2 linked regions of the Sinobacterium norvegicum genome follow. The protein of the gene in region 1 interacts with the protein of each later gene in a pairwise test. Links are inferred from orthologs where the notes say so. Each region holds a gene or a part of one and is shown in the gene's direction. Other genes may lie near its edges.

Evidence for each region.
Region 2: the proteins of ribD (region 1) and accC interact in binary tests that used the Escherichia coli proteins (3 or more experiments, as listed by UniProt). The link is inferred for Sinobacterium norvegicum from one-to-one orthologs.

What each region holds. Positions count from the first base shown.
Region 1 is NZ_CAKLPX010000001.1:1,838,575-1,854,486, reverse strand. The notes cover bases 12,104-15,023. They hold ribD (bifunctional diaminohydroxyphosphoribosylaminopyrimidine deaminase/5-amino-6-(5-phosphoribosylamino)uracil reductase RibD), read left to right. Parts: upstream 12,104-12,955; coding sequence 12,956-14,092; downstream 14,093-15,023. Other genes in these bases: ribBA (bifunctional 3,4-dihydroxy-2-butanone-4-phosphate synthase/GTP cyclohydrolase II), read left to right, coding at 14,829-15,023; L9P87_RS08275 (riboflavin synthase), read left to right, coding at 14,102-14,761; nrdR (transcriptional regulator NrdR), read left to right, coding at 12,496-12,963; glyA (serine hydroxymethyltransferase), read left to right, coding at 12,104-12,353. Outside these bases: GTP cyclohydrolase I FolE, read right to left, coding at 1-494; folX (dihydroneopterin triphosphate 2'-epimerase), read right to left, coding at 546-947; L9P87_RS08330 (YbgA family protein), read right to left, coding at 1,108-2,073; L9P87_RS08325 (PaaI family thioesterase), read right to left, coding at 2,235-2,669; hutW (heme anaerobic degradation radical SAM methyltransferase ChuW/HutW), read right to left, coding at 2,802-4,148; L9P87_RS08315 (hypothetical protein), read right to left, coding at 4,292-4,492; L9P87_RS08310 (gamma-glutamylcyclotransferase family protein), read right to left, coding at 4,649-5,149; L9P87_RS08305 (acyl-CoA thioesterase), read right to left, coding at 5,158-5,547; energy-dependent translational throttle protein EttA, read right to left, coding at 5,663-7,327; L9P87_RS08295 (bifunctional diguanylate cyclase/phosphodiesterase), read left to right, coding at 7,560-10,934; more of glyA, read left to right, coding at 11,094-12,103; more of ribBA, read left to right, coding at 15,024-15,912. UniProt on the Escherichia coli protein: Converts 2,5-diamino-6-(ribosylamino)-4(3h)-pyrimidinone 5'-phosphate into 5-amino-6-(ribosylamino)-2,4(1h,3h)-pyrimidinedione 5'-phosphate.
Region 2 is NZ_CAKLPX010000001.1:1,726,295-1,742,103, forward strand. The notes cover bases 8,304-11,120. They hold accC (acetyl-CoA carboxylase biotin carboxylase subunit), read left to right. Parts: upstream 8,304-8,950; coding sequence 8,951-10,291; downstream 10,292-11,120. Other genes in these bases: aroQ (type II 3-dehydroquinate dehydratase), read left to right, coding at 8,304-8,435; accB (acetyl-CoA carboxylase biotin carboxyl carrier protein), read left to right, coding at 8,472-8,924; prmA (50S ribosomal protein L11 methyltransferase), read left to right, coding at 10,473-11,120. In the rest of the region: L9P87_RS07720 (amidohydrolase), read left to right, coding at 1-1,273; L9P87_RS07725 (DUF4136 domain-containing protein), read left to right, coding at 1,438-1,980; L9P87_RS07730 (DUF4136 domain-containing protein), read right to left, coding at 2,042-2,638; L9P87_RS07735 (YajG family lipoprotein), read right to left, coding at 2,716-3,279; L9P87_RS07740 (DUF2333 family protein), read right to left, coding at 3,285-4,349; L9P87_RS07745 (copper chaperone PCu(A)C), read right to left, coding at 4,376-4,837; L9P87_RS07750 (hypothetical protein), read right to left, coding at 4,935-5,807; L9P87_RS07755 (protein-disulfide reductase DsbD family protein), read left to right, coding at 5,994-7,721; more of aroQ, read left to right, coding at 7,998-8,303; more of prmA, read left to right, coding at 11,121-11,369; L9P87_RS07780 (DUF3426 domain-containing protein), read left to right, coding at 11,411-12,547; tRNA dihydrouridine synthase DusB, read left to right, coding at 12,739-13,725; DNA-binding transcriptional regulator Fis, read left to right, coding at 13,722-14,030; purH (bifunctional phosphoribosylaminoimidazolecarboxamide formyltransferase/IMP cyclohydrolase), read left to right, coding at 14,110-15,678; purD (phosphoribosylamine--glycine ligase), read left to right, coding at 15,801-15,809. UniProt on the Escherichia coli protein: This protein is a component of the acetyl coenzyme A carboxylase complex; first, biotin carboxylase catalyzes the carboxylation of the carrier protein and then the transcarboxylase transfers the carboxyl group to form malonyl-CoA.

The sequences.
Region 1 (15,912 bases):
AAGCGTTCTTGTACCTGAGGTCGTTGGGCGAAGAAGCGAACAATACGGTTGATCTTAGAGAGGCCGATGATTTTATCCTTGGGGATGTAGGCGACGGTGGCCATGCCATCGATGGTAACAAAGTGGTGTTCGCAGGTGCTAGTAAAGCTAATATCTTTGACCCTGACCATTTCATCGACACTCATCTTGTTGTCGATGACGGTGATCTTGGGGAATTGGCTGTAGTCGAGGCCAGAAAAAATTTCACCGACAAACATCTTGGCAATGCGATGCGGGGTTTCTGCCAAACTATCATCCGTTAAATCAAGACCCAGAGTGGCGACGATATCGGTAAATGAGGCCTTGATACGCTGGTATTTTTCTTCATTGGTCAGATCGTTGTCAACTAATGGAGTTTCTAAACCGCGTTGTAGCAGTGCTTGCTGTACCAGATTCGCCTCGTCACTTATGACAGTTTCACTGATGGTAAGTGGTTGATTGATAGCAATGTTCATAGCAATTTCCTGGGCTAAAGTGTATGCATGTTTGGGTGGTGATACGCTGGTTTAACGGTTGGCGCTGAGGCTGAGTGAGACGGAGTCGGCAAAGCGCAGTGCATGCGGTTTGTCGACACGGATACTGGCGTATTCAACCTGTTTGGCAGCCATTATAATGGCCAGTAAATCGGCAACCAGTTTTTCGAGTAGGCGGAAACGGCCGTTTTCCACATGCTCGATCAGGCTTTTGCACACCAGTTTATAGTTGAGCGCGCGATTTTCGTCGTCGCTGTCACAGGCCTCATCGGCGCTGTAGTGTATTTCTGCATTGATAATAATATCTTGCTGTTTGCTCAGTTCTTCAGGGTTAAAGCCAATGAAAGTGCGCAGTCGCAGATTGCTGATATGAATCACGGCGGCATTCATTTGGTAATCAATAGGATGTGTAGTGAGCGGGTTAAGCTGTGTCATAGGGTTTCCATGGTTGCCTGTTATTGTATGGTACGCAGTGGCTCTGTGCTTGGATGAGTTGCGCTGGCAAAAAAACGGCTGACCTTCTTAAAAGTATTATTCACAAGCTATAGAATAACAGAGATTACAGCTCTGTTGCATCATAGCCTGTGATGGATGGTTAGACGTTATTGAGTAGCATTAATTCACTCGGGTGCGGCTTTAAATAGAATGATTGGCTAATGTACTCGTTCGGGTTGCGTCGGAAGTGATGGCGCAGCAGGGTAATGGGTACAATCAAGGGCAATAGGCCGCGATGATATTGTGTGATTGCCTGCGTCATTTCTTCCTTATCTTCTTTGTCGAGGTGATTTTTCAAGTAGCCTTGGATGTGTTGTAGCGCATTGACATGGTTTTTGCGACTGGCAATAATCTTCAGCAATGCTGTCATCTGACTGAGATACTGCTCACAGAGTTGGTCGATGTCACAGCCTTTTTTGTCGGCCAGCATGGCGCCGAGTGCCCGGGCTTTTTCTTGGTCGTGGCTCATGAAAATATATTTATGGCGAGCGTGGAACTGTTGGATGTGTTTAAGCTCAGGCGAGGCTGCCATCATGTCTCGCCAGCGGCTGTAGATAAAGACACGCTGAATGAAGTTCTCTCGTAGGCGGGCATCGCCAAGGCGCCCCTCTTCCTCTACTGGCAGGTTGGGGAAGTTCTTCATCAGTCGGTTAGCATAGATGCCAATACCGTTTCTACCCGGAGCCGAGGGGCCTCCCTCGGTGTACAGTTTTACTCTTTCCATGCCGCAGCTGGGGGAGTCCTTCTTGAGAATATAGCCGCGTAAATTGCTGTGCCAATCATGTTGTTCTTGGGCGCATTGGTCTAGCGCGTCGGTGAAATCACGCTCGGCGTCGCGGGTGCCCACGCAGCGCGTCTCACCGTCGATGCCAACAAGGCGGATGGGCTCACGGGGAATGCTGAGGCCAATACTGACCTCGGGGCAAAAAGGCGTAAAGCTGAAGTAGTCACTCAAGGTGCCGGTGATATAGCTGTTGTTCTTGTGGCCGGAGTCAAAGCGTACTCTTTCGCCGATCAGGCAGCTGCTGATGCCGATGCTGATTTTCTCTCGACTGATGGTATCCATGTTATGTCTCTTATTCTCGATAGATGGCGTTTACTGAATTAAATATACGTCAAAAATCTCTGTTCGGATGTATCACCGAAGAAAATAAGCATGGGCCACAAAGCTATTGCACGATCGTCTATGCAGTGGTCACTGGTGTTGTTTCGACCATTGCTTTGCAGCTAAAGTCTTTTTATTAGGCAGGTCGCTGTAGCCGTTGCCAATAGCTTGCCAGCCTTATTCTTCAGTGTGCCCTCGGCGACACCCAGCGACTTAGAGAGGTTGACGATGCGCCCCTCGGCAATCATTTCCTCGTGCTGCGGCAGTGGTCGCATCATCTTTATATTGAGGTCGATGGTGCTATAGCTCACCATGGGTTCCATCATTGTATGGACGGCGCAGCCGGTGACCGAATCGAGCACTGTGGCGGCGAAACCGCCGTGGACGCCACCCATGGGGTTGAGGTGATTCTCATTGGCGGTGGCGAGGAAGATCACCCGTCCGGCCTCGGCCTCGGCCATAATCATCGGAATGGCATTGGTAATAGAAGGGGGTGGTAATTCACCTCGGATGACAGCCTGAATTACTTCCAGGCCACTCATTGTTGTTAAGTCCATGGGTGTGTCTCATCGTTTGTTTATTGCTATCGAGGGGCATTGTTGTTGCCAGGGCTGTTATCTCGATAGTGCTCTGTTATATGTGTTAGATGATAACTTCAACGCTGCGGGAATGACATACGGCGGGGCTATTTATTGCCGGATACTGTTTTTCGTTAAATAGTCAAACAGTCCTGTTTGTAAGTTTACATTCCAAAATCGCCCGGCAAGTGTCAGCTTTAAATGTTGCCGATCCAGTATGGCCAGGCCATTGTTTTGCCAGGCGTTAAACAGCGGCTTGAGTTGTTCGATCATTGTTTGTTCCAACTGATCGAGCGGCAATATGCCGCGGTCTAGGCCTCGCTTAATAGTGCTGTCAAAGGCTGCCGATGAGTTAGGGGCAATGACCATTCCCGGTACTCGACAGGGGGTGGCGATACTGACATCGCTGGCCAGTGCCTGCCGCCACGCTTTTATCTTGCGGCCATTCATTAAACTGTGCCCATGAATATTGCCGCCGGCACCGGCGCCGAAGGGTAGGGTCTCGACCCCACTTTTTGCCAAGCTGTTATAGCGACTACGTTCACGCTCATCTCTGCGCCAATGGCAGCTGGACAGCCGTTGCCACTGCCGTGATTCAAAAAACTCTGCCCCGGAGGCATACATGCCGGCGCGGGCCTGACTGTCGGCTTGGAACTGACTGTTGTCGGTGCCGAGTATTTCTCCCTTGCTGCTGGCTCGGTCAATCAGGCTGCCACTCAGTTGGATGAGCTGATAGAGGTCGACACCGTGGACGTTTGACTGGATAACCGCTGCCAGGTCTTGCTGCCAAATATCCCTGGTCTGTCCTGGCAGACCGAAGATGAGGTCGACCACAATGCTGGCTGTTGGATGTTGGCTCAACTGCTTGAGTCTGTCGATGACAATGTCGCGGCCATCGATGCGGCCAGCGGCTTGACGTACTTGGGTTTCGAAGCTCTGCACGCCAAAGGAAAAACGATTGAAGCCGCTGCTCAGGGCGGCCTGCCATTTATCGTCGTCGAAGCCGTGCAGTCGTCCCTCCAGGGTGATTTCGGTATCGTCGTTAAGAGGGAATTTGGCGATGGCTTGACCGAGACGGCTGATTGCTTCGGCACTCATATCGCTGGGGGTGCCGCCGCCCACATACACTGCGTCAAACATACGGCTTTGGGCCAAAACCGTGTCCGCGGCAATGGTCAGCTGCGCTGTTATAGACTGCATATAGTCACTAATGTCGGCAGGGTTGGAGCCGCTGACGAAAAAATTACAGAAGCTGCAGCGCTTGCGGCAGAAGGGGATATGAATATACAGCGTGCGTTGCTGCGCCGTACTTGGCTGCCGCCACCATTGTTGCCATTGCAGTTCACTGATTGTCACCGGCTGACTGTTCCGGCCAGCATGAGGAGCGTTCTTAGCGGCAAAGGCTTGGCGAAGTGGGTCGGCACTGGCGGTACCAGTCATCGAAGGGCTTAGCAGCATGGTGATTACTCAAAATGAATTTAAGTAATGATAATCATTATCGTTCGGTGGTGCGTTGTGATGGATCAACCTAGCTGTGATATGTGGCAGTGCCTTAGCTGCTCTCGCCGAGTGCTCTGATCATCGGGGCGTGGCGTTTATTGTTAGCGTACTCGCTGGCGTAACGTGTGCTGGTCACCGCCAAACTCGATGGTTTTAAGATTGATTAAGTGGCCGTCCATGGTATAGAAGAAGGATTCCCCCCGACTATCAACCGCATTGAACCCCTTTTCGCGGATGCTGCGCACGGTATGCCATTCGCCGGTGGAATCTGCCCAAATCTGACCTACTTCGATTTTATTCATCTTTATACCTCATCAAATAGGGTTGCCTGTCTGCCCGAGCGGTGGTGATTGCCGGCGGTCAAATAGGCGTGATGGGTCTCATCATAAAGAGAGCAGCATTAAATACTTGCCATTTGATGACAGCAGCTGTTTTTTTTGAGTTAATTTATAGCCGCGCTAATCGTGCACGGCCCATTGCGTCGCCGCCCGGCTCCGATCTGGGTCTGGCTTGGATTCAACCGCTTCAATCTTGGCAATATAATCCAGTGGCAAGCCTGTTTCGAAGGCGCCAATTAACACGTGATTAAGGTACCAGTCGTAGGGTTGGTAGTTGGCATCTAGCCTGAGCGCGTAGTAAGTCAACGCCTCGAACGATTCACCGGTGGCATTGGTCACCGTGACAGTCTTGTCACCATAACCGACGCCGAGGCTTTCGGCCTCGTCGAGGGTGGGTTTTTCATCCGCTTTCATGCTGAATAGCGTGCCGAACACGGTATCGCTGTCGTTGCCGGTATAGAGTGCATTGCACTTGCCAGAGCCGTCCCGGCCTTTTTTGTCGAATCGCAGCTCGTGGCTGGCGAGCGCAAAAATACCGAGTTTCTCTGCGCTGGGTACGCGTTGTCGAAGTCGCGCCATCGACATATTAGAGCCGTAGGCGAAATAGTAGAGGGTCGTCATAGGTGTGCTTATCGCTCCGATTCTTCCCAGTCTGCTGGTAGCTGGCAGCCCTTGCGCGTTTTGAGGTCGAAGCCAGCAACGGTTATGTGTCCGCGGCTGGCAACACGACCATCGGCGATAATCTCGTGGCTGATCGTCATGCTTTTATTGCCCATCCGCGAGCACCAGCTAACGACGCTGACATCGGCACCAAAAATCACCTCGCCGAGATAATCGATATTGATATTGACCACGGCATTGTAGGGTACTTCGCCCTCATAACAGTTGTTAATGGCGTAGAAGAAATCGGCCCGGCCAACCTCCATATAACTGACGTAGGCACCCGAAGAGATGTGGCCCATGGCGTCGGTATCGGAGAAGCGGACTTGTACAGAGGAGGTGGTAACGGGGAGTTTCATAGCGGGCTCTTATTCACTGTTATTTTATGCGGTGTTGATCAATACAGCGTTTATAGTGCCAGAGTCCTGCGGTAAACGGTATGCCCCTTGTGGGGCATACCGTTATATCAAAGCCTTATTTAAGCTTGCGATATTTAACCCGGGTTGGCACCAGCTCTTTGACACCGGTGCGGGCCAGGCGGTCCTCCATATAATCGCTGAAGTTACCCTCGTGGAATACCGCCGTTGACTCTCCCTCATAGGCGAGGATGTGAGTGGCGACACGGTCGAGGAACCAGCGATCGTGCGAGATCACCATAATACAGCCAGGGAAGGCCAAAATAGCCTCTTCCAGTGCACGCAGCGTCTCTACATCCAGGTCGTTGGTCGGCTCATCGAGCAGCAAAACATTGTGACCGCCGCGCAATAACTTCGCTAAGTGGACGCGGTTACGCTCACCGCCGGAGAGGTCGCCAATGCGCTTCTGTTGGTCTGATCCTTTGAAGTTGAAGCGGCCCACATAGGAACGGGAGTTTACTTCGTAGGTGCCGACCTGTAACACATCTTGGCCATCGGAAATTTCATCCCAGACTGTTTTATTATCATCGAGGCTGTCACGGCTCTGGTCGACCATGCCGAGGTTGACGGTTTCACCGATGCGAATAGTGCCTGCGTCAGACTTTTCCTCACCGGTCAGCATTTTGAACAGAGTTGATTTACCGGCACCGTTACCGCCGATGATGCCGACGATGGCGCCCTTGGGTACGGTAAAGGTCAAGTCGCTGATCAGTGATTTGTCACCAAAGCTCTTCTGCAACCCTTCGACTTCGATGACAACGTCGCCGAGGCGAGGTCCGGGTGGGATGTAGATTTCTTGGGTCTCGTTGCGGCTTTGGAATTCCTGCGAACTTAACTCTTCAAAGCGGGCCAGGCGGGCCTTGCTCTTGGATTGACGTCCCTTGGCATTGGAGCGCACCCACTCCAATTCCGAGGCCATGGCGCGCTCATGGGATTTTTGTTGTTTATCTTCCATCTCTAGGCGCTGGTCTTTTGCTTCCAGCCAGTCGGAATAGTTACCCTCGTAAGGTATACCGCGGCCACGGTCGAGTTCCAAAATCCAGCCGGCGGCATTGTCGAGGAAGTAGCGGTCGTGGGTGATGGCGACGACGGTGCCGGTGAAAGTGGTAAGGAAGTGTTCCAGCCAGGCGACGCTTTCTGCGTCCAAGTGGTTGGTCGGCTCATCGAGTAACAGCATGTCTGGCTTAGACAGCAGTAACTTACACAGGGCGACACGGCGTTTCTCACCACCGGATATCTTGCTGACATCGGCATCCCAGGGCGGCAGGCGCAGAGCGTCGGCAGCGACTTCCAAGATGTGTTCGAGGTTGTGCCCGTCCCAGGCGTTGATAATGTCTTCAAGCTTGCCCTGTTCTTTGGCCAGCTTGTCGAAATCAGCGTCCTCCATGGCGTATTCGGCGTATACCTCATCGAGACGTTTGAGGGCATCGACTGCCGGGCGAACACCGTCTTCGACGTTGCCGCGGACATCCTTGCTTTCATCGAGTTGAGGTTCTTGCTGCAGATAGCCGATATTGAGATCCGGCTGGGGTCTGGCCTCGCCAATATAGTCCTGGTCGACACCGGCCATGATTCGTAATAGGGTAGATTTACCCGAGCCATTAAGCCCTAGCACCCCGATTTTGGCGCCGGGAAAGAACGACAGAGAAATGTCGGCCAGAATTTGGCGTTTGGGCGGCACAATCTTGCCAACGCGGTTCATGGTGAAAACGTATTGAGCCATACAGGAGATCCTTCGAGCTACACAGTGGGGTTAACTGTTAAAAGGCGACATTATAGCAGTATGGTTATGTCGAGTAGTGCACAAAAACGGCAAAAATATATTATATTCGCCTATATGTGTAAAAGTTGCCGTCGTTAGTTTGGAATTATCTGAGCCGCTGTTATAGTAAATTTAACCCTTAGGAAAGACGGTTGTATTACAGATAATAATAAGATAGGGCAGCGTCAACACTATGCAGGACTTCTTCAATCTTAGCCTGAGCCAGTTACTCACTGACTGCGATGAGGCCTATGTTGCGACCGATGCCGGTGGCAGCGTCCTGTATTTAAACCCGCAAGCTCAGCAGTTATTTGAAAACCAGTTGTCGCTATCAAATGCCCAGCAGTGGAATTCACTCTTTACACCACTGAGTTATGCCCGTTTCATTGAAAGTATCGAGTTGATTCGAGCGGGAGAATTGGTTGCTGAGCAGATGTTCAGTCTTAAGATCGGTGAACAATACGGCCGTTTTCTCATCGTTAATCACCCGGTTAGAGAGGATGACAAGCTCGAACAGATTGTCTGGCAGTTTCGTTATATTGATGCGGTAAAAAGCGGCAATGGTATTGTTGCTCAGGCAGATCGTTATAAAACCCTTTTTGATATCTCCGTGGCGCCGCAGTGGGCCATTGATATCGAATCGTTGTACCACTATATGCATGAACTCGGTATCGGGTGTGAACAGTCGTTGAAGCAACGATTGTTAACCGATAGCGAATTTATGCCCGAGGTACGTCGTCGGCTGTCGATTATCGAAATAAACTTTGCCGCGATAGAGCTCATCGGGGTCAAAAATGCCGCCACCAGCGATTACCTTTCACTTTTTCCCGATCGTCATCTCAATTATTGCTGCAGTGCGGTGGTGGCGATTATCAGCGGCCAAAGTGAATATCGCTTTGACGTCGAGGTGCGCGATAATGCCGGCGAGTATTTCAATTACACGGTCATATCGGCGTTGCCGCGCAAGGATAATCTAGTTCGCGGCGTGCTATTTACCGGTTTTGATACCAGTGAATTAAAACGTGTACAGCGCGATTTGCAAGCGCGGGAAAACTTCTTCTCGGCGACCTTGTCAGCGGTGCCTGATTTACTTTTTGTCTACGATTTAAAGAATCACAAAACACGTTTTGTTAATGGCGAGGCTGCCCGCCATTTTGGCATTGAAGAGCATTCATCACCGCTGGATTTGAGCGACGAAAGCAGTCTGTTTTTGCACCCGGAAGACCGCCTGAGTGGCGATCAACTAATCCATCTTCTCAAGCGCTTAGGTGATGGTGAGGTGGTTGAAAAACACCTGCGTATGATGCATGTCAGCGGTGAATGGCGTAACTATGTTACTCGCAGCAGCGGCATTATCGATAAATACAATGGCCGTACCGCCTACATTGTGACAGTCGCCACCGATGTGACTGAGCAACAGCGGATAAAGAGTCGTTACGACCACCAGCAGCGAAACTATCGAACCCTGGCCGATAATTTCAGCGATATTATTTGCACCACTGACACCGAGTTAAGAATTGACTATATCAGCCCATCTGTGGAGAAGTTGCTGGGTTATTATCCGCAGCAATTCCTTGTTCAGCAGGCGTTGATTACAGAGCAAATACCGACCTTAAAATTAGTCTTCGATTCGTTGTCGAAAGACTATCATCGGCTGACCAATAACCCGCATATTTCTGCCGAAGAGCAGCGTCAATATTTGCGCCTGCAGGAGGTCGAGGTAGAGCACCACTTAGGTTATAAGGTTTCATTAGAGCTGCAAAGCAGCCTGATGTGGGAGGAGGATGGCAGCCTGCAGGGCATGCTGATTCTTTGTCGTGATATCACTCAACGATTAAAAATTGATGACGACTTGCGTCTCGCTGCCAAGGTGTTTGAAAACAGTTTGCAGGGGATTTATATCACCGCTGCCAACGGCACTATTTCACAAGTGAATAAGGTTTTTACTGCTATTACCGGCTACCGACCAGACGAGGTTATTGGTCGGCGTCCCTCGTTTTTATCCAGCAATCGTCATGCGGGAGTCAGTTTTGCACGTACCATTAAACCGGTGTTAGAGCAGGCTGGTTTTTGGCAGGGTGAGGTTGAGAGTCGCCGTAAGAGTGGTGAGTGTTACCCGGTTCAGGTGGGTATTACAGAGGTCAGCAGTAAGCACGGTGAGCACATTGGTTACATCACCGCCTTTACAGACGAAACCGAGCGCAAGCGAAATGAGGAGCGTATTCTTAAACTGGCCTTTTATGATCCGTTGACAGGTCTGGCTAATCGCAGTTTATTTCATGATGAATTAGAGGCCAAGTTATTCCGAGCTAACCGGGACCAGCTGCTGCTACCGTTACTTTTTATTGATATGGATGGCTTTAAGTCGATCAATGATTCGATGGGGCACGGCGCTGGTGACATCTTGCTGGCCCAGGTTGGCAAGCGTTTGCAGGCGGTGGTTGACGAGGGGTGTCAGGTTGCCCGCATGGGGGGGGATGAATTTGCCGTCATCCTGCCCGACTGTGATGACCATTCTGACGCGGTCGGGCATTCGACCCACATTGCTCAGTCGTTACTCTCCTCGCTGGCGGCACCCTTTATCATTCAGGGAAAGGATGTGTATTTAACGGCCTCTGTCGGCGTTGCTATTTACCCGACGGATGCCATTGATAGCACGACGTTATTGCAAAACGCCGATGCGGCGATGTATCACGCCAAGTCGGCGGGCAAGAACAATTATCAGTATTACTCTGGCATGATGAACCATTCATCGCTCGATAAACTGGAGCTACAAAACGACTTGCATCGTGCCGTGGCTGCTGGAGCATTTGAACTGTGCTACCAGCCGGTTATCGACCTCAATACCCGACGTTTAATATCGGTAGAAGCCTTGGTGCGCTGGCATCACCCGCAACGCGGCAGCATTCCTCCTGAGGTGTTTATCTCGATGGCGGAGGAAACTGGCTTGATTGTACCGCTGGGTAATTGGGTGCTTAATGAGGCCTGCCGACAAATGGCGCAGTGGCGTCGCGATGGCTTGGCGGTGCAGCGGGTGGCGGTCAATATATCGGCGCTGCAGTTCTCCGAGGGGAGTTTGTTGCGGCAGGTGATTGATGCGCTGGACGTTTCAGGCCTGCCCAGCCATTGCTTGGCGCTCGAGCTCACAGAGAGTGTGCTAATGGAAGATGTGGCCTACACCCTGGGCATGTTGGCCGATTTGAAGGCGATGGACGTGAAAATTTCCATCGACGACTTTGGCACCGGTTATTCGTCGATGAGTTATCTCAAGCAATTCCCGATTGACAGTTTGAAGATTGACCGCAGCTTCGTTGCCAACCTGCCGGGTAGCACCCAGGATAGCGCCATTACTCAGGCCATTATCGCCATGGCTCATAGCTTTAATCTCACCGTTGTCGCCGAGGGGGTGGAGACTGAGGAGCAGGCGAGTTATCTCGATAGTCTGGGCTGTGAAAAGTGCCAAGGTTTCCTCTACGGCAAGCCGATGCCGGCGCAAGAAGTTAACCGTTTGGTCGAGAATTCGACAAAAATTGATTTGCAGTTAGTGCAGCTAATTGGCGACGGATAAAAAATATTTTTCCTTTTTAAAACAATATCTTGCTGATAATTCTCGCATTCTCTCTTTTGCTGTTTTTCTGCTCGCAGAATCCCTGCTTTGAGTGTATGATGTGCCCCTTTCAGAACTGCCGTAATTGTTTTGCAACTCTCGCAATGGGGAAATAAAAATATGTTTAGTAAAGATATGAAGATTGCTGATTTTGACCCTGAACTTCAGGCTGCTATGGACGCCGAAGTTGTTCGTCAAGAAGAACATATTGAGCTGATTGCCTCAGAGAACTACGCCACGCCGCGTGTTTTTGAAGCTCAAGGCTCTGCATTAACCAACAAGTATGCCGAAGGTTACCCCGGCAAGCGTTACTACGGCGGTTGCGAACACGTCGATGTTGTCGAAACGCTGGCCATTGAACGTGCACAGGAGTTGTTCGGTGCCGGTTACGCCAACGTTCAGCCGCACTCTGGCTCACAGGCTAACGCCGCCGTGTTCATGGCGCTGCTTCAGCCCGGCGATACAGTGCTAGGTATGAGCTTGGACGAAGGTGGGCACCTGACCCACGGCGCCAAAGTGAGCTTCTCTGGCAAAATATACAATGCGGTACAGTATGGCCTAAACGCTGAGACTGGCGAGATCGATTACGATCAAGTTGAGGCAATGGCTGTTGAGCACAAACCGAAGATGATTATCGCCGGCTTCTCTGCCTATTCGATGGTCGCTGATTGGGCACGTTTCCGCGAGATTGCGGATAAGGTCGGTGCTTATTTGATGGTAGATATGGCGCACGTTGCCGGTCTTATTGCCGCAGGTGTCTATCCCAACCCTGTACCGTTTGCCGATGTCGTGACCTCGACCACCCACAAGACGCTTGGCGGTCCACGCGGCGGTATTATTCTGACCAAGGGTGGCGACGAAGCGATTGAGAAGAAGCTTAACTCTGCTGTCTTCCCCGGCGGTCAAGGCGGTCCATTAATGCATGTTATCGCCGCGAAAGCAGTATGCTTTAAAGAAGCGATGAGCGATGACTACAAGGCGTATCAGCAGCAGGTTGTGCTAAACGCTCAGGCAATGGCCAAGGTATTGATCGAACGTGGCTTTGATGTGGTTTCCGGCGGCACCAAGAACCACCTGTTCTTGCTCAGCCTGATCAAGCAAGACATCACCGGTAAAGAAGCTGATGCGGCGCTGGGTCTGGCCAATATCACGGTCAACAAAAACTCGGTACCAAACGACCCGCGTTCACCGTTTGTCACCAGTGGTCTGCGTATCGGCTCTCCGTCAGTGACGCGCCGTGGTTTTAACGAGGCAGACTGTGCCGCTCTGGCGGGCTGGATTGCTGATATCCTCGATAATATGGGTGATCAAGCGGTAATCGATGGTGTTAAGGCCAAGGTACTTGAAATTTGTAACCGCCTACCGGTTTACGAAAAGTAAGAAACGCCTTAAAGACAAAAAAGCCGCCCAGCGTTATGCTCGGCGGCTTTTTTTGTTATTGCGTTGTGCCGATTTCCAGCCAGGGCCGTCGCTGTGTTAGTATTGGCAAAATTCCCTCCCATTATATTCACTTAGGTTTTCTATGCGCTGCCCGTTCTGCTTTGAAGCTGAAACCAAGGTTATCGATTCCCGCCTCGTTGCCGAGGCTGATCAAGTACGCCGCCGCCGCGAGTGTTTAAGTTGTAGCGAGCGTTTTACCACCTATGAAGTGGCCGAGCTGTTAATGCCTCGGATTATCAAGGGTGACGGTACCCGTGAGCCATTCAATGAGGATAAGCTTCGCTTTGGTATCTTGAAAGCGTTGGAAAAACGGCCCGTCGATATGGAATCGATAGAGGCTGCCATCGCCAAAATTAAGCACCAGCTGCAGGCCACCGGTGAGCGCGAAATTGATGCCCGCTCGGTCGGCGAAAGAGTGATGAATACCCTGCGCTCGCTCGATCATGTTGCCTATGTTCGCTTCGCCTCGGTTTATCGTGATTTTCAGGATCTCGATGAGTTCCGTCGCGAGATCGACAGCCTGTCTGCCGATGGCAGTAAAAATGACTAATGCCCGTGATCAATACTATATGGCCGAGGCAATTGCACTGGCCAAAAAAGGCTTGATGACGACATCACCCAACCCTCGAGTAGGTTGTGTTTTAGTTAAAGACGATGTGGTTGTGGGGCGTGGCTATCACCTGCGCGCCGGTGAAGGTCATGCCGAGGTTAACGCACTGGCTGATGCTGGCGTTAATGCCCAAGGCTGCACTGCTTATGTGACACTTGAACCCTGCAGCCATACCGGCAGAACAGGCCCCTGTTGTCAGGCGCTGGCTAATGCCGGTGTTGCTCGGGTGGTGGTGGCCATGCAAGACCCCAATCCGCAGGTGGGTGGCAGCGGCCTGCAATACCTACGCGACCAAGGGATTGCCGTTGACGTTGGCGTTTTGGAACAACAGGCCAGAGCATTAAACCCGGGCTTTATTCGTCGCATGACGCATGGCCTTCCTCTGGTGACGGCAAAGTTGGCCAGCAGTGTCGATGGTCGGACGGCGATGGCCAGCGGTGAAAGCCAGTGGATTACTGGGCCGGCGGCACGCACTCAGGTACAGCAGTTGCGCGCCAGAAGCTGCGCCATTATCACCGGTATCGGCAGTATATTGCTGGATGATTCCTCGTTGACGTTACGCCGTGACGAGCTGGGCTTGGATGCCGAATTAAGTGAGCAGGTGGTTCGACGTCAGCCTATCCGAGTGGTGCTGGATAGTCGTTTACGGATGCCGCTGAGTGCGAAAATTTTGAGGCAAACAGGGCGCACAATTATCGCCTATCATTATGCGGACGCAGAGCGGCTGGAGGCGTTGTCCAATGCTGGTGCCGAGTTAGTGCAGTTGCCGCTGCGAGATGGTCATGTCGATGGCTTAGCGCTGTTGCGCTGGCTGGCAGAACAGCAACAGTGTAATGAGGTGTTGTTGGAGACCGGCAGTCAGTTGGCTGGAGGTTGGTTGCAGCAGGGCTTGATTGATCGACTGAAAATTTTCATGGCGCCCAAGCTGCTGGGGAGCCAAGCCCGACCATTGTTTACTTTACCGTTGGCGGCAATGAGTGAGCAGGTTGAATTGGCCATTGACGATATCAGAGCTGTCGGCGACGACTGGCTTATCAGTGCCGCGCCGGTTTATTCGACGCCTTTATAGAGACGTTATATGTTTACAGGAATTATCGAATCACTGGGCAGTATTCGCCAAGTACACCGCAGTCAGGGGGATATTAAGCTAGAAATATCCAGTGGTGAACTGGATTTGAGCGATGTGCATCTGGGAGATTCTATCGCCGTCAATGGTGTTTGCCTCACGGTTACAGCAGTAAAGGCTCGGAGTTTTGTTGCCGACGTCTCGGTCGAGACCATGGACTACACTAGTATCGGTCAGTTGCAGAGTGGCAATGCGGTCAACCTAGAAAAAGCACTGATGCCGACCAGTCGCCTGGGCGGTCACATTGTCAGCGGCCATGTCGACGGCGTCGGCGAGATTACTGAGCGGTTTGATGATGCTCGCTCTATCCGGATGTGGATCAAGGCACCGACGGATTTAGCGCGGTATATTGCCCACAAGGGGTCGATCACCGTCGATGGTGTCAGTTTGACGGTCAATAAGATCGATGGTTCGAGGTTTGAATTGAATATAATTCCCCATACCGCCGAGCGAACGTTGCTGCCTTCTTATCGTCCTGGGCGCCGCGTAAACCTTGAGGTAGACGTGATCGCACGATATTTAGAGCGACTGTTAACCGCGGATAAAGACAGTGAGGCGGCGAGCGAGGGTGTCACTTTGGCCAAGCTTGCCGAGAGTGGGTTTTTAAAGTAGCTCGCAAACGCGTAGAATAGCGCCGTCTCAATAGGCGGCAATCATCAAACATCAGTGGATTTGTAAAATGGCGTTAAATACCGCAGAAGAAATTATTAACGATATCCGTCTCGGTAAGATGGTTATTTTGATGGATGACGAGGACCGTGAAAACGAGGGTGACATTGTCATCGCCGCGGAATGTGTCAACGCCTCCGATATTAACTTTATGGCCACCCATGCCCGGGGCTTGATCTGCCTGACATTAAGTGAAGAGCGCTGTGCCAAGCTAAATCTACCGCTGATGGTTACCGAAAATGGCTGTCAGCACAGCACCAATTTCACCCTGTCTATCGAGGCTGCGACCGGTGTGACCACGGGGATCAGTGCAGCTGACCGTGCGCATACCGTTCGCACCGCAGTGGCACGCAATGCGGTACCAGAAGATATCGTCATGCCCGGTCATATTTTTCCGTTGATGGCCAAGCCCGGTGGTGTATTATCCCGCGCCGGTCACACCGAGGCCGGCTGCGACTTGGCTCGCCTTGCCGGTTTTGAGCCAGCGGCGGCAATTGTTGAAATTATGAACGAAGACGGTACTATGGCCCGTCGTCCAGACTTGGAGGTCTTTGCCGCCGAGCACGATATGAAAATCGGCACCATTGCCGACCTGATTCAATACCGTGTTGCCAACGAAAAGACCATCGAGTCAATCAGTGTGGGTGAGATCGAAACCGACTACGGCAGCTTCGACTTACACACCTTCCGCGATACCAGCGAAGGCAAGTTACACTTTGCCCTGGTCAAGGGTGAGGTGACGGTAGATGATCCGACGCTGGTTCGTGTTCACCTGGGTGCCACCGTACGCGATTTAATGTGTGCAAAAATTCCGGGTAAAGAGCAGGGCTGGAACATCAAGCGCTGTATGGAACGTGTTGCAGCAGCAGGCAAAGGCGTGGTGTTATTGATCGACAGCCCCGAGAGCCAGGAAGATTTATTGGCCAGTGTTGAGGTGGCGCTGGGCAATAAGCCAAAGCCTAAGTTGGATGGCGGCAGCAGCCAGTCGACCTATTTTACCGTCGGTATTGGCTCGCAGATTTTACGGGAGGTCGGCGTTGGTAAGATTCGTCTGATGGGGCCGCCGATTAAATACAATGCGATTTCAGGCTTTG
Region 2 (15,809 bases), 100 kb from region 1 along the record:
AATGGCCGTTGGCTATGACGACACCATGCTGGCTGAACAGCGCCACCCTACTATTCAAGAGCTGGACGCTATCTCCACCACCAAACCCATCTTCGTCTGGCACATCTCTGGTCACATGGCCGTGGTAAATCGCAAAGCATTGGAGCTGACCGGTATTACCGAGGACAGCGTCGACCCCGATGGCGGTCACTACAGCCGCGACAGCGAGGGCAAACTAAACGGCTTGATTGAAGAAAATGCCGTCACCCCGATCCAAATGTTGGCCATGGATTTCTCGGCGCTGCAGTTTTTTGAGATGATTAAAGACGCCAACAAGGACTATCTTGCTGTCGGTGTCACCACCGCTCAGAGCGGCGCCATCGAGAAACAGATGGCCCAGGGTATGGCCATGGCCTCAATGCTAAAACTGACACCGATGCGACTCGAACTGTGGCCGATGAGCGACAGCTACGGCAAGGATATTTTGAGTGGCAAGGAAAACCCCGCCGAGCTGAGCAAAGGCAAGATCAACATCGGCGCCGTTAAGTTATTTTCCGATGGCTCTATTCAAGGCTATACCGGTTACCTCAGCAGCCACTACCACACCCCGTATCACGGCGATGAAGAGTACCGCGGCTATATGCGTAGCAGTTACCAAAGCCTTGAAGACGATGTCGTCGCCTTCCACAAGGCCGGCCTGCAAATGGCGATTCATGCCAACGGTGACGGCGCCATCGACGAGGTCATCAAGGCCTTTACCGTTGCTCAAGAGCAACACCCGGTCGACGATCCGCGGTTGATTTTAATCCACTCGCAGATGGCCAGAGACGATCAGTTATTGCAGATGAAGCAGCTCGGTATTACCCCCAGCTTCTTCTCCGCCCATGTTTACTACTGGGGTGATCGACACCGCGATATCTTTATCGGCCCCGAGCGCGCCGCCCGTATCAGCCCGGCCAAAAGCGCCGAGGCTATCGACCTCACCTACAGCCTCCATCTCGACACCCCGGTGGTACCGATGCAGCCGCTGATGGCCGTGTGGACCAGCGTCAACCGCATCACCGCCAAGGGCGAGGAGTTGGGGCCCGAGCAGCGCGTCAGCGTGATGACGGCGCTGCGAGCAGTGACTATCGACGCCGCCTGGCAGATCTTTCAAGAGGATAATCGTGGCTCGATCGAGGCCGGCAAGCTGGCCGACCTGGTGATTCTTGAGCGCGACCCGCTGCAATACCCGATGGATATTAACAATATCCGCGTCGAGCAAACCATTATCGGTGGCGTCGAGCAGCTTTAACGCTTACCACCGACGATAACTGCGCCGCGTCTTTGATGCCGCGCAGTTATCCCTAGCTGTTAAGCCACGCATTCCCCTACGCTGTTTTTTCACTTAGACTAAGTCGATCGATTGTTACTTCTTATTGCCGCCGCAATTTTTGACCAGCCAACTGGAAAGCCGCTATGTTCATCAAGCCTTTTTATACCGCGATTACTGCCCTACTGTTCACCGTCATCATCGCCGGTTGCTCGTCGCCGACCCAGTATGACTATAACGATGCCATCGACTTCAGCGGCTTCCACAGCTTCAGCCAGCAGAGCGTCAATAACGACCACCCACTGCTGCAACAGCGTGTCGATGCCGCGCTAACCACGCAGCTGAGCGCCAAGCAGCTGACACCGGCGGCGGCAGATGCTGCCGATATCGATGTGCGCTATACCATTGCCACCCAGACCAAACAAAACAAGTCCTCGGTTAGCATTGGCCTGGGCAGCTTCGGTAGCAGCGGCGGTGTCGGCGGCAGTGTCGCCATCCCGGTCAACAGCGAAGGCCCGAAAGTCGTCGCCATCCAACTCGACATCTACCAGCGCAGCACCGACAAGTTAATCTGGCGCAGCAGCGAGAAATACAACGATGACGGCGGCGACAATGCCGACAAACGCACGGCACAAATCAACGACACCATCGCTAAGATGTTAGCCAATTACCCGCCGCAGCAGCAGTAAATTCAGACATAAAAAAACCGGCCTAGGCCGGTTTTTTTATATTCTAACGAAACAGCTATTGTTACTGTTCGCCAGCATTTGGTAAATCACGGAACAGTTTATTAATACCGGTCTGGACACTCGACTCAACGGCTTTTAGAGAAGGGGAATTATCTTCCACCAATTTCTTTGCCACGCCTTCCCATACCATGCGCTTGGTGCTGTTATCGAGTACCGAGAATACGATGCCTTTGATTTGGAAATCGGTCATCACCGGGTGATTGTAAAACTGGCTGTTAACCGCATTGTAATCGGCCGAGGTTAAGTGGGCCGTCTCCATATAGTCGCGCGGTGAGGCCAGGCCATCTTCGCTAATAAACGACTCTTCACCAAAGCGGTAATCGAGGCTGATGTCAGCATTTTCGGCGGCATAAACATAGCCCTTTTCTTGCAGTTTCTTATCGACAGCCGCACGAATCCAATGATCGAAATCGATGGTTCGCTGCTCAACCCCCTCCTTTGGCACCATTGCCTCTGAGCGCCAGTTATAGCTCTGCCAATCGCCAATGACTGCCTTGCTGTGGGTGTAACTCTTGGTCTTAACACCACTGCAAGCACTGATGGCCACTACGGCTATCAACACTGAAGTTGCCAACAATAATCGTTGTACGCTCTTCATCTTCATCCCCTAGGTTTTTTCTGAACATCTTATAATTTTAGTATAACACGCCGACTCAGCGAGTCGGCAACGATGATTTAGCCACCGACAATAAAGCCGTTGAGATCCTGATCCCGCAGGGCACGGTTTAACAGCTCAGAGAACAAATCATCAACCAAGGCCTGATTTTTTTCATTGTTAGGCACCTGTGGCATTTTATGGGTTTGCTTTACCGAGTAACGAAAACTGCGCTTTTCGCCGCCCCGCTCAGCCACCACGGATAGCTGACCAGCGTAGCTGATCTCGGGTAACACACTGCGCTCAGGTGTCGAGATGGCAAAGCTGGACAGTACCACGGTAATCGCCGTCGGTGCCGAGGGCTGAATAGTGATCACACCGCTGTCGATCAAACCCTGTTGATATTGGTCGGCCAACTGCTGGGCAAAACCTTTATTGGTGGTTAATAGACTGGTCTCGGCATAGGTACCGCCACGGGAGCCAACCGTCATACTGGCACGGTCATCCCGCGCCTGTACCGATATCACGGCCAAACCCGAACGAATATTGGCCGGGGTCAACTCACCATTAAAACTCAATTGCTGGGGGCTTTGAGCGCAACCCGCCAACACCACTATCAACGTCATCAATACCGCACGAACCATTACCACTACCCTCTTGAAAGTAAGTCTCTAAGATCAATTATTGCCGCATTGGCGCGGGACACATAGGAGGCCATGACCAACGAGTGGTTAGCCACCAAACCGAAACCACTGCCGTTTAGAATTATCGGGCTATAGATGGTGCCCTGGGTCTCTTCTAATTCACGGATAATCTGACGCAGGCTGATCAGGGCATTTTTCTTTTGTAACACCCCGGCGAAATCTTTCTCCACCGCCTTTAAAAAGTGAATCAGGGCCCAGCTAGAACCGCGAGCCTCATAGAAGATATCGTCGATTTCGAACCACGAGGTCTTCACCTCCATCATTTGATCGGCGCCAGTCGCCTGGGTTGCGGCGCTGTCACCGGCCAGATCGGTATTGATGCGCGCCTGACCAACACTGGCACTTAAACGCTGTGACAAACTGCCCAGACGGCTCGATACCATGCCTAAGTACATGTGCAGATTATCGGCACGGGCGTAGAACTGCGCCTGCTTGTTTTGCTCATCGGTTAACCGTACTAGGTAGCTTTCAACCAGCTTCATGCCGTCGCGATACTCCGACTCACTGGCCGGCAAGACCCAACTGTTAGCCTGGAAATTAAAGCGGGGCTCGGCCATTGATAACTCTTCATCCTCACGGGATTGAGACTGTGAGCGGCTGTAATACTCACGCATCGCCCGCGATAAGTCGCGCACCTGAATCAACGCACCGTATTCCCAGTTAGGCATATTATCCAGCAGCACGCCGGGCGGCAGTCTGTCGTTGTGGGTATAGCCGCCGGGCTTGTCGAGCAGCGTCTCCATCACCTGCAGCAATGCTGAGGTTGTCGCCACCCCCACCACTTCACGACTTTCAATACCGACACGCTGCGTACTTTGCTCAATGCTAAAGAGGTCGGGTTCGCGACTCCAGTACCAGCCCATTGCGGCCAGCAAGACAATAATGACTAACAGTACCATGGCCAGCATTTTGAATGCCCTGCCGCCACCGAACCAATCCTGTAACTCTTCTCGCCAGCTATTGAGTTGCTGCGCCACCTTACCCGTTGCCATATTACGTCCAAATCTCATTCAATTATTCAATCTGTTGTTCAATATTAGCGGTGTTTAATCGACACCACCGGTAAATCTATCTGCTGAGCACTGCCATCGGAGAACTGCAGCGACATTTCAACATTTTCTCCGGCGCGAAGCGATGAGGTAACACCAATAAACATCACATGATATCCGCCGGGGGAAAACTCAAACTGCTCTCCGGCTGGAATAACCACCCGCTCAACTTGCTCCATACGCATGTTGTTCTGCTGATGAATATGCTGATGAAGTTCTACCCGTTCGGCCGCATTGCTATTGATTGACACCAGTACCTTGTCGGCGTCGCCACTGTTGGCCAGCGACATAAACGCCGCGCTGTTGACCTGTCCGGGAATGACTTCGCGCACATAGGCCTCGGAGACATCAATAGACCCGGCCATCACTGTTGTCGACATAAGCGATAAACCTAATGCCACCCCCATGATCGCCCTGGCAAAACCCATGGTGGAGAAAATATATCTCATGATGCAACTCCTCTTGTATTTTTTATGCCCCATCATCGCCTGTTTTACGGTTGGCAACAAGGGAGGTGGCGTCCGGAAAAAATCATCGACGAGATGTTTATTCTGGCTCAGCTGGCGGGGTGTCTGGCGCCGATGTCGTTGCGGTGTCTGTTCTGTCCACCTCTGCCAGCAGCGGCTGATCTAACAATACCACTCTGGGTAACTTACCCACCTCGATATTGGCACGGAAACGATAGCCCTCGGCCTTGGCCTTTAACTGCTGATATATCCAGCGGCCTTGGGCATCGTTTCTGGCGACTATTAGTAGCCGTGACTGCCATTGGCTGGCCAGCTGCGATATTGCATCGAGCTGGGCATCGACGGCGCTATTCTTCGCTGCTAAATCGCCGCTGTCGAGCAGGTATTCATTGTATTGGCTGTCGGCCATCGGCGCCTTGACCGCTCCATCGTCGACACTCTTATTACTATTATTGACCGTGGCTGGCGGGCTGTACTGTTTGATATAGGCAGCCATGGCGCGGGCGCCGGCATAGTTCGGGTCTATTTTCTGCGACTGGTAAACATAATCCTGTGCCGAGCGGACATTGCCGCGATCAAAGGCCTCTTTCGCCAGGGTGAGATAACGACGACTAATGTGCTTAATCCCCGCCTTGGCGGCGAGATTGTTCGGCTCAATATCGAGAATCTGACGGTAACGGTCATAGGCGTTGTCGCCCTTGGGTTTCATCAGCCGATTACGCTCGAAGGCCTGATCGGCCTCCATTAACATAAAGGCCACCCACTTGCGCTGGCGCTCCGCACTCTGCTGCTGCAGCTCGGCCTTGCTGGGCTGTAATTTGATCGGCACTGACGGCTGCGGTTTTTCCGGGGCGGCGCCACAGGCGGCCAAAAAAACAACCATCAACGCCACCAATAAATGACGGTGTCCTGCCAACTCGCCCGCTCTGTTCAATGCCTGTGCAGCCATCATTCTCTCTGTTATTCCTCAACTAATGCCTGACGCATAATCGCATCGACAAGACTTCGCTAACTTTCGGCGTTAGTATACATCACTCTTATCGGCATATTTGTTGGTATTATCACAGACCTTGGGGAATGTTTTACCATTCTGCTGGTCGAATACTGCAGTGCCGATTAATCACAAGGATATCCGACAATGCCCCGCCAGTGTTTTTCTTTCATTTTACTCACGCTGCTGACCTTGATCTCGCCGTTGGCAACCAGCCAAAGCGACCCCTTTGCCAACAGCTCGACCTCTGGCGATAGTTTTTTAACGGTCGATCAGGCCTATCAAACCGATGTCAGCGTCATCAACGAGCAACTCACCCGCATTCACTGGCAGATCACCGACGGCTACTACCTCTATCGCCACGCCTTCAAAGTTAAAATCAACGGCGACAATATTACCGATGCCGTTACCATTCCTGAGGGACTGGCCAAACAGGATGAATACTTCGGCGATGTAAACGTCTATTACCAACAGGCTGAGATCGACATCACCTCGCAACCAGCATCCGCCTATGACTTGAGCGTCACCTATCAAGGCTGTGCCGATGCCGGCCTGTGCTACCCGCCAGAAACCATCCACTATCGCGTCGACCCCAGCACCGGCAGTGTCGCCCTGGCCGATAGCAGCGGCGGCAACACCTCAGCCGTCACGGCAATCCCAGTCGCCCCCGCCATTGCCAACGATGGCAACAGTTCGATCTTCGTCATCATCATTTTCGCCCTGCTCGGCGGTATGATTCTCAACCTCATGCCCTGCGTGCTACCGGTACTATCACTGAAAGCGCTGGCAATGAACAACCAGGATATCGAGCACTCCCGCCAGCAAAGCTGGGCCTATACCGCCGGCGTTGTTATCAGCTTTGTTGCCATCGCCCTGCTGTTAATTATCTTACGCTCACTCGGCGAGGCGATTGGCTGGGGCTTTCAATTGCAGACGCCCTGGTTTGTGGCACTGCTGGCGTACCTCTTTTTATTCCTCGGCCTGGCCATGGCCGGCTATACCGAATTGGGCAGTTCACTGATGGGCGCCGGCCAGTCATTAACCCAGGGCAACAGCCGCCAGAGTTCATTCTTTACCGGCGTCTTGGCCACCGTGGTCGCCAGCCCTTGCACCGCACCTTTTATGGGGGCTGCCACCGGTTACGCGCTGACCCAATCAACACCCGTCGCCATTATCGTCTTCGCCAGCCTCGGCTTGGGCATGGCCTTGCCGATGCTATTGATTAGCTATATTCCCAGCCTCCACGACAAACTGCCCAAGCCCGGCGCCTGGATGATCCGTTTCAAGGAGTTTTTAGCCTTTCCTTTATATGCCACCGCATTGTGGTTGCTATGGGTGGTCGGCCGTCAAACCGGTATCGACGGCGCAATCACGGTACTCGGCGGTGGTATTCTCATCGCCTACGCACTGTGGGCATGGCGCGGTAAGAGCAAGGCCAGAGTCACCGCCATCGTCGCGCTGTTAGCCGCCTTCTACCCGCTGGCGAATAACCAGTTGCAGCCCCTAAGCCAGCAGAATAGCGTCGCCGACAGCGAGTACCAAGTCTTTAGCGAATCATATTTGGCCGAGCTACAGCAGCAGGGTAAACCGGTTTTTATCAATTTTACCGCCGACTGGTGTATCACCTGTTTGGCCAATGAAAAGACCGCGCTTAGCACCGAGAGAGTACAGGGGTTCTTCAAGCAGCAGGGCATCGTGGCACTGAAGGGCGATTGGACCAATTACAATCCCGAGATTACCGCCACACTGGCCAAGCATGGTCGTGGCGGCGTGCCGCTCTATCTTTTTTACCCAGCCGACAGTCAACAGCCTATTATTCTGCCGCAGTTGCTTACCGCCGATATCATCGAAGATCAAATAATGGATTCACTGTAAACTTAGCGGTGTCAAAATTCGGATTAACTTCGAGGAAAACACGGTGAATATGCTTACATGTTCACCGAATCGACAAAAATAGCATTTTTTGGTTGCCAAAAAGCCAAAAAATAGTGCAAAATCCCTCCCAATCGCTGAATAACGCTTGAAAACCGGTTTGACTCTGCTACTTTTAGAACTTAGCGGCAAGTTAGCGGCATAATAACCGATTATTCTAAGAAGTTTTATTTGGTAGCACATCGATATAGATGTTTTTATCGACAGAGGATTTTTACCGTGGCAAACATTCTTGTACTCAACGGCCCCAACCTAAACCTATTAGGCAGCCGCGAGCCCGAAATTTACGGTTACAGCACTCTGGAAGATATTAACCAGCAATTGGTGCAAAGTGCCAGTGATGCCGGCCACCAACTCGACGACCTGCAGAGCAACGCAGAACACGAGCTGATCGACCGTATTCACCAAGCACAGGGCAATATTGATTTCATCATTATCAACCCCGGCGCCTTTACCCATACCAGTGTTGCTCTGCGCGACGCCCTTGCCGGTGTGGCCATTCCCTTTATCGAAGTCCATCTTTCCAACGTCCACGCCAGAGAGCCCTTCAGAAAGCATTCCTATTTATCGGATATTGCTGAAGGTGTGATCTGTGGCTTGGGTGTCGACAGTTATCACCTCGCCCTGCAAGCCGTTATCGGCAAGCTCGGCGTTTAACCCCCTATTATTTAACCACCGTATTAAGGCGTTATTATGGATATCAGAAAAGTTAAAAAACTGATCGAACTACTTGAAGAATCAAACATCGATGAGCTTGAAATAAAAGAAGGCGAAGAGTCTGTGCGCATCAGCCGTAATGGTTCCTCTGCCACAGCGCCTGTTTATGCTCAGCCAGCAGCCGTTGCCCCCGCGCCCGTTGCTGCAGCTGCCGCACCTGCTGCTGCCGTTGAAGCAGAGCCTGCCACCCCGGCTGGCCACAGCGTTAACTCGCCTATGGTTGGCACCTTCTATCGTTCACCCGCACCCGGCGCCTCTTCTTTCGTAGAAGTCGGTCAACAGGTCAAGGTTGGCGACATTATCTGTATTGTTGAAGCAATGAAGATGATGAACCAGATCGAAGCCGACAAGGCCGGTACTGTGCAAGCTATCTTGGTAGATGATGGCCAGCCAGTAGAATTCGATCAGCCACTAGTCACTATCGGTTAATCCGCAACAACAGCGAGGTATCCACAATGGAAAAAGTTGTTATTGCTAACCGCGGTGAGATTGCTCTGCGCATCCTGCGTGCCTGTAAAGAATTAGGCATTAAGACTGTTGCTGTGCACTCCACCGCCGACCGTGATCTCAAACACGTCCGCCTGGCCGACGAGGCTGTCTGCATCGGTAAAGCACCATCGACAGAAAGCTATCTTAAGGGCTCAAGTATTATCAGTGCCGCCGAAGTCACCGGCGCCGATGGCATTCACCCAGGCTACGGTTTCTTGGCAGAAAACGCCGAGTTCGCCGAACAGGTAGAAAACAGCGGCTTCACCTTTATTGGCCCAACTGCCGATACGATTCGCACCATGGGCGACAAAGTCGCCGCGATCAAGGCGATGATTACCGCTGGCGTACCCACAGTCCCAGGCTCAAACGGCCCGTTGACTGACGACTCAGCTCGCTCGCTACGCATTGCCAATGAGATCGGCTTCCCGGTCATCATCAAGGCTGCTGCCGGTGGCGGTGGTCGTGGCATGCGCGTGGTTCACGATGAAAACGAACTGCTCAACAGCATTCAGTTGACCAAGTCTGAGGCTCGCGTCGCCTTTGGCGATGACACGGTTTACCTGGAGAAATTCCTCGGCAACCCTCGTCACGTTGAGATCCAGGTCTTAGCCGACGGCCAGGGCAACGCCATCCACCTGTTTGATCGCGACTGCTCACTGCAGCGTCGCCATCAGAAGGTATTAGAAGAAGCACCGGCACCGGGCATCCCCGATGACATCCGTGAGAAAGTGGCCATGGATTGTGTGCAGGCCTGTATCGATATTGGCTACCGCGGCGCTGGCACCTTCGAGTTCTTGTATGAGGACGGCGGCTTCTACTTCATCGAGATGAACACCCGTGTTCAGGTCGAGCACCCGGTGACAGAAATGATTACCGGCATCGACATCGTCAAGTGGCAGTTACGCATTGCCGCTGGAGAAAAGCTGACGGTCAAGCAGGAAGATATCAAAATCAACGGCCACTCTATCGAGTGTCGCATCAACGCTGAAGACTCGAAAACCTTTATGCCCAGCCCCGGTAAGGTCACGCACTACCATGCCCCTGGCGGCAACGGTATCCGTGTCGACTCTCACCTGTACAGCGGCTACAGCGTGCCTCCGCACTATGATTCTTTGATTGCCAAAGTCATCAGTTACGGCAGCACCCGTGAAGAAGCGCTCAACCGTATGGACAACGCCCTCGACGAGCTATTGATCGAAGGCATTCGCAGCAACGTTGCCCTGCAAAAAGAACTTGTTAACGACAAAGGTTTCCGCAAGGGTGGTGTTAATATTCACTATCTTGAGAAGAAACTCGGCCTGCAATAAGCTCGAACTTAGTGGCAGCATCCGTGACGGCAGCTACGCCGTCACCGCTGCCACTAATGCCCCGCCCTGCGCCACCGCGCAACTCTGCACTGATTATTGACCAGCCTTGACATCGTTTACTTGCCTTTTATCCGCCGCACTATAGAATCGCTGCTCAGCTTACCCCACAGGATTAACGACCATGCCATGGATTCAAATCAATTTTGATACCAACCCCGATGACGCTCCGGGATTAGAAGACGCCTTGTTAGAGGCCGGCAGCGTGGCGGTGACCCTGCAGGATAATGCCGACCAACCCCTGTTTGAACCGGCTATTGGCGAGACGCCGCTGTGGTCACACACCCGCGTCACCGCGCTGTTTGACGCCGAGGTTGACCTAAGTATGGCACTGCGCATGATCGCCGCCTGCTACCAGCAAGATCTGCCACCGCACCGCAGTGAAATCCTCGAAGACAAGGACTGGGAGCGCGAGTGGATCAAGAACTACAAGCCGATGAAGTTTGGCCAGCGCCTGTGGATCTGCCCAAGCTGGATGGCCCCGCCAGAGCCGGATGCGGTGAATATTTTACTCGATCCCGGCCTCGCCTTTGGCACGGGTACTCACCCGACAACGGCACAGTGCTTAGAGTGGTTAGATAGCGCCGATGTCGCCGGTAAAACCGTCGTCGACTACGGCTGCGGCTCTGGTATCTTGGCCATCGCGGCACTGCTGCTGGGCGCCGAGAAAGTCATCGGCACCGACATCGATCCGCAGGCACTGGTTGCCAGTCGCGACAATGCCCAGCGTAACGGTATTGCCGACGAGCGCTTCGAACTCTACTACCCTGAGCAAATGAATGAAAAATACCCCGAGCTGAAGGCTGACATCGTATTGGCCAATATTCTCGCAGGCCCTCTGGTCGAGCTATCCGACACCTTAACAGGTCTGGCTAAACCCGGTGCAGATGTTGTACTCTCAGGTATATTGGATGTACAAGCCGAGGCAATTCGCCAGTGTTATAGTCAACAATGTGACGTCCGACAAATAGTCAATCAAGAAGAATGGATTCGTGTAGACGCTGTTAAGTCTGCACAGTAGTATCGCAACAACAACAATTTTAGTAGGACGATACCGTCATTATGGAGCCAAAAGTTACTCGCTGCCCTAACTGCCAAACCGCATTTAGGGTAACAGAACATCAGCTAACGCTTGCCGCTGGCAGTGTGCGCTGTGGCTCCTGCCTCAACGTCTTTGCCGCCGCCGATCACTGGGACGACAACGACGATGATACAAATATTACCGACGACAGCCCCTCGCTGCCCCCAACTCTTGCCGAAGACCCGCTGTTTAATTTCAGTCTCGGCAACGATGACAGCCAGCACGACAACTCGACCACCGGCAACAGCTCGAGCAACAGCGCACTCAGCGATAGCTTTATCAACCTTGAGGCCCTCGATGAGCCGCAGGGCTTCAGCGATGTCGATGTCTTCAGCAACAATGAAGACAGCGACGATGACGAGGATGATGAATCGTGGGCTCGGGCGCTGCTTGAGGAAATCGAACAGTCCAGCCCAGAAGAACTGTACCAACCCACGAACACCCCAGACGAAACCGACAGCGACCACGCACAGCCCTCGGTCGATCACAGTCCCGCCGATGAGGTGGACGAGCAGCCAGCTGCCAGCCCTCATCAAGCCGACAGTTTCAGCGCAGACTCACCGATTGCCGACCGCGCCGCTCTGGTCAATGCCATTGAATCTGAGCCGGTCGAGCTACACCATCACCACAATCACAGTAAACAATGGCTATGGTCAGCCCTCAGCGTCTTAATGCTGGTCATTCTGCTCGCCCAGTACGCCTGGTTCAATATCAACAGCCTGAGCCGTGAAAGCACACTCCGCCCGTGGTACCAAAAAGTCTGCGAGCATATCGGCTGCCAATTACCGCCACTTTATGACATCAGCAAAATCAGCAGCCGCAACATTATCGTCCGGCCTAATACCGACAACGACCAACTGCTCAATGTCGACATGATTATTATCAATAACGCCAATTTCGACCAGCCCTACCCGAAGATTCGGGTGACCTTTAGTGATGTCAATAATACCGTGATCAGCTCCCGCGGCTTTACCAAGGATGAATATTTGCACGGCGAGCTGAGTGGCAGCAAGCAAATGCCTAAGCAGCGACAAATACATGTGCCGCTGCTATTGGTCAGCCCCGGTGACAACGCCATCAACTATAAGATTACTTTCGAAGCGGACGAAAAAAAATAATCAAGCCCTAAAGAGAAAAAATCGAACAAAAAAACAGCAGTTTTTCCGCCCTTCTCTCTTTCCCCGCCTCGCTAGAATCTGTATTATAGCGCCCCTCAAAACGGCTCTACTCGACCGATTTCAACGCTATTGTGCGTCGACCTGTTTTCGTCGTCGCCGTTATTTATCCACAGCTTAAAAGGTATCACCCGTTGGTCCAGATTGGCGCTTACAAGATAGAGGGAAAAGCGGTGCTTGCACCGATGGCCGGTGTTACCGACCGTCCTTTCCGTCAGCTTTGCAAGCAGTTCGGCGCCGCTCTTGTGGTCTCCGAGATGGTGACCAGCGATACCCGCCTGTGGAACACTCGCAAATCCAAGCTCCGTCTCGACCACCGTGGCGAAGTAGCCCCCCGCGCGGTACAAATTGCCGGTGGTGACGCCGAGATGATGGCTGAGGCGACTCGCCAGAACGTCGCTCTTGGTGCCCAGATCATCGATATCAATATGGGCTGTCCGGCGAAAAAAGTGTGTAAAAAAGCCGCCGGCTCAGCCCTGCTCAAAGACCAACAATTGGTACAGGATATTCTCGAGGCCGCTGTCGACGCTGCTGGCGACACCCCAGTGACGCTCAAAATTAGAACCGGCTGGTCACCGGATCAGCGCAACGGCGTCACTATTGCCCGTATCGCCGAAGATGCCGGCATCCGTTCATTGGCCGTCCATGGCCGTACCCGAGCCGATGCTTACAAGGGCGAGGCCGAATACGACACCATTGCCGCAATCAAGGCCGCCGTCGATATTCCGGTCTTTGCCAATGGGGATATTAACAGCCCAGAGAAAGCCGCCGCCGTGCTTGACTACACTCAGGCTGACGGCGTCATGATCGGCCGCGCCGCCCAGGGAAAGCCCTGGCTATTTGACCAAATCAATCATTTCCTCAGTACTGGCCAATACCTGCCGGCACCGAGCAACCACGAAATTCATCATGTTATGAATTCCCATCTCGCTGAGCTTTATGGCTTTTATGGCGAGTTTATGGGGGTACGTATCGCCCGCAAACACGTGGGTTGGTATTTGCAAGAACATCACATCAACCGTCAACTCAAGCAACAATTTAACCGCCTTGAGAGTGCCAGCGAACAACAATTTTGGCTGACCAAACTTTTTGACGACTTTCCCAAGGAGCACCACCCATGAACGATTCTGCAGCCGTGGCAATCAACACCGAAGACCGCGAATTAAAGAGCAACTTTACCCAGGCCCCTGTGGCCTCTGCCCAAACACTGCGCGACAGTGTTGAGACTGCGCTTAACAACTACTTTTCGCATCTAGACGGCCAGCCAGTCACAGAGGTGTACGACATGGTACTCGCAGAGGTTGAAGCACCGTTGCTTGAGCGTGTGATGCAATACACCCGCAACAACCAAACCAAGGCCTCCATCATTCTTGGCTTGAACCGCGGCACGCTGCGCAAGAAGCTCAAGCAGTACGACCTGCTGTAACGAATCTGAAAAGGTGAGCTTAGGCTCGCCTTTTTTATAATCACCCTAAACCCATTTATCCATCATCTAGAGACTATCAATGAGCGATTTACATCCCGTTAAAAGAGCCTTAATAAGCGTCTCCGACAAGAGCGGCATTGTTGAATTTGCCCGTGAGCTTATCGCTCAAGGCGTTGAAATTTTGTCCACCGGCGGCACCTATAAACTACTGAAAGACAACGACCTCAGCGTTGTCGAAGTTTCTGAGTACACCGGTTTCCCTGAAATGATGGATGGCCGCGTCAAAACCCTTCACCCGAAGGTGCACGGCGGCATCTTGGGTCGTCGCGGCACCGACGAGGCAATTATGACCGAGCACGGTATCGATGCCATCGACATGGTCGTGGTTAATCTCTACCCCTTCTCTGCCACCGTTGCCAACCCGGATTGTAGCCTCGAAGACGCTATCGAGAACATCGATATTGGTGGCCCAACCATGGTTCGCGCGGCGGCTAAGAACCACGCCCACGTCAATATCGTGGTCAACGCCTCGGACTATCAGGCGATTATTGCCGAAATGGCCGCCAACAATGCCAGCACCACCCTGGCCACTCGCTTCGATCTAGCCATCAAAGCCTATGAGCACACCGCCGCTTATGACGGCGCCATTGCCAACTACTTTGGTACCAAGGTTCCCGGCGGCAGCGAAAACTTTCCGCGCACCTTTAACACCCAGTTTGTTAAGGCTCAGGAGTTGCGTTACGGCGAAAACCCACACCAGAACTCAGCCTTTTACGTCGAGGCCGACCAACAGGAGGCGTCGATCTCTACCGCTCAGCAGTTACAAGGCAAGGCGCTGTCGTACAACAACATTGCCGACACCGATGCCGCTCTCGAGTGTGTTAAAAACTTTACCGCACCGGCCTGTGTCATCGTCAAACACGCCAACCCCTGTGGCGTTGCCGTTGCCGACAATATCCTCGATGCTTACAACCTCGCCTTTGCCACCGACACCGAGTCAGCCTTTGGCGGCATCATCGCCTTCAACCGTGCCCTCGATGTCAATACCGCTCAGGCCATTGTCGACCGTCAGTTTGTCGAGGTCATCATTGCCCCCAGCATCGAAGACGGTGTCAGCGACATCATCGCCGCCAAGAAAAACGTCCGTCTCCTCGAATGCGGCCAGTGGCAGCAAGCCGGTCACGCCTTCGACTACAAGCGCGTCAACGGTGGTCTGTTGGTTCAGGACCGTGATCAAGGCATGGTACTCGGCGCCGATCTCAAGGTTGTCAGCCAACGTCAGCCCAGTGAAGAAGAGATCCGCGATCTATTATTCGCCTGGAAAGTCGCCAAGTTTGTTAAGTCTAACGCCATCGTCTTCGCCAAGAACGGCCAAACCGTTGGCGTTGGTGCCGGTCAGATGAGCCGCATCAACTCTGCCCGCATCGCCGCCATCAAGGCCGAGCATGCAGGCTTGGAAGTAGCCGGTTCGGTGATGGCATCAGACGCCTTCTTCCCCTTCCGTGATGGTATCGATAACGCCGCCCAATCGGGCATCAGCTGTGTTATCCAGCCCGGCGGTTCGATGCGTGACGAGGAAGTCATCGCCGCCGCAGATGAGGCTGGCATGGCCATGGTCTTTACCGGCATGCGCCACTTCCGCCACTAAGCTGTAGCGACAATCGGCCTGCCCATTGGCAGGCCGACTCTGTTGCGCAACTTCGCCATCGCTTTGTTTTAGCCCGGGGCTATTTTAGCCGCACTGGGCATCACCAATTTTGGAGTAGGGTAATGAATGTA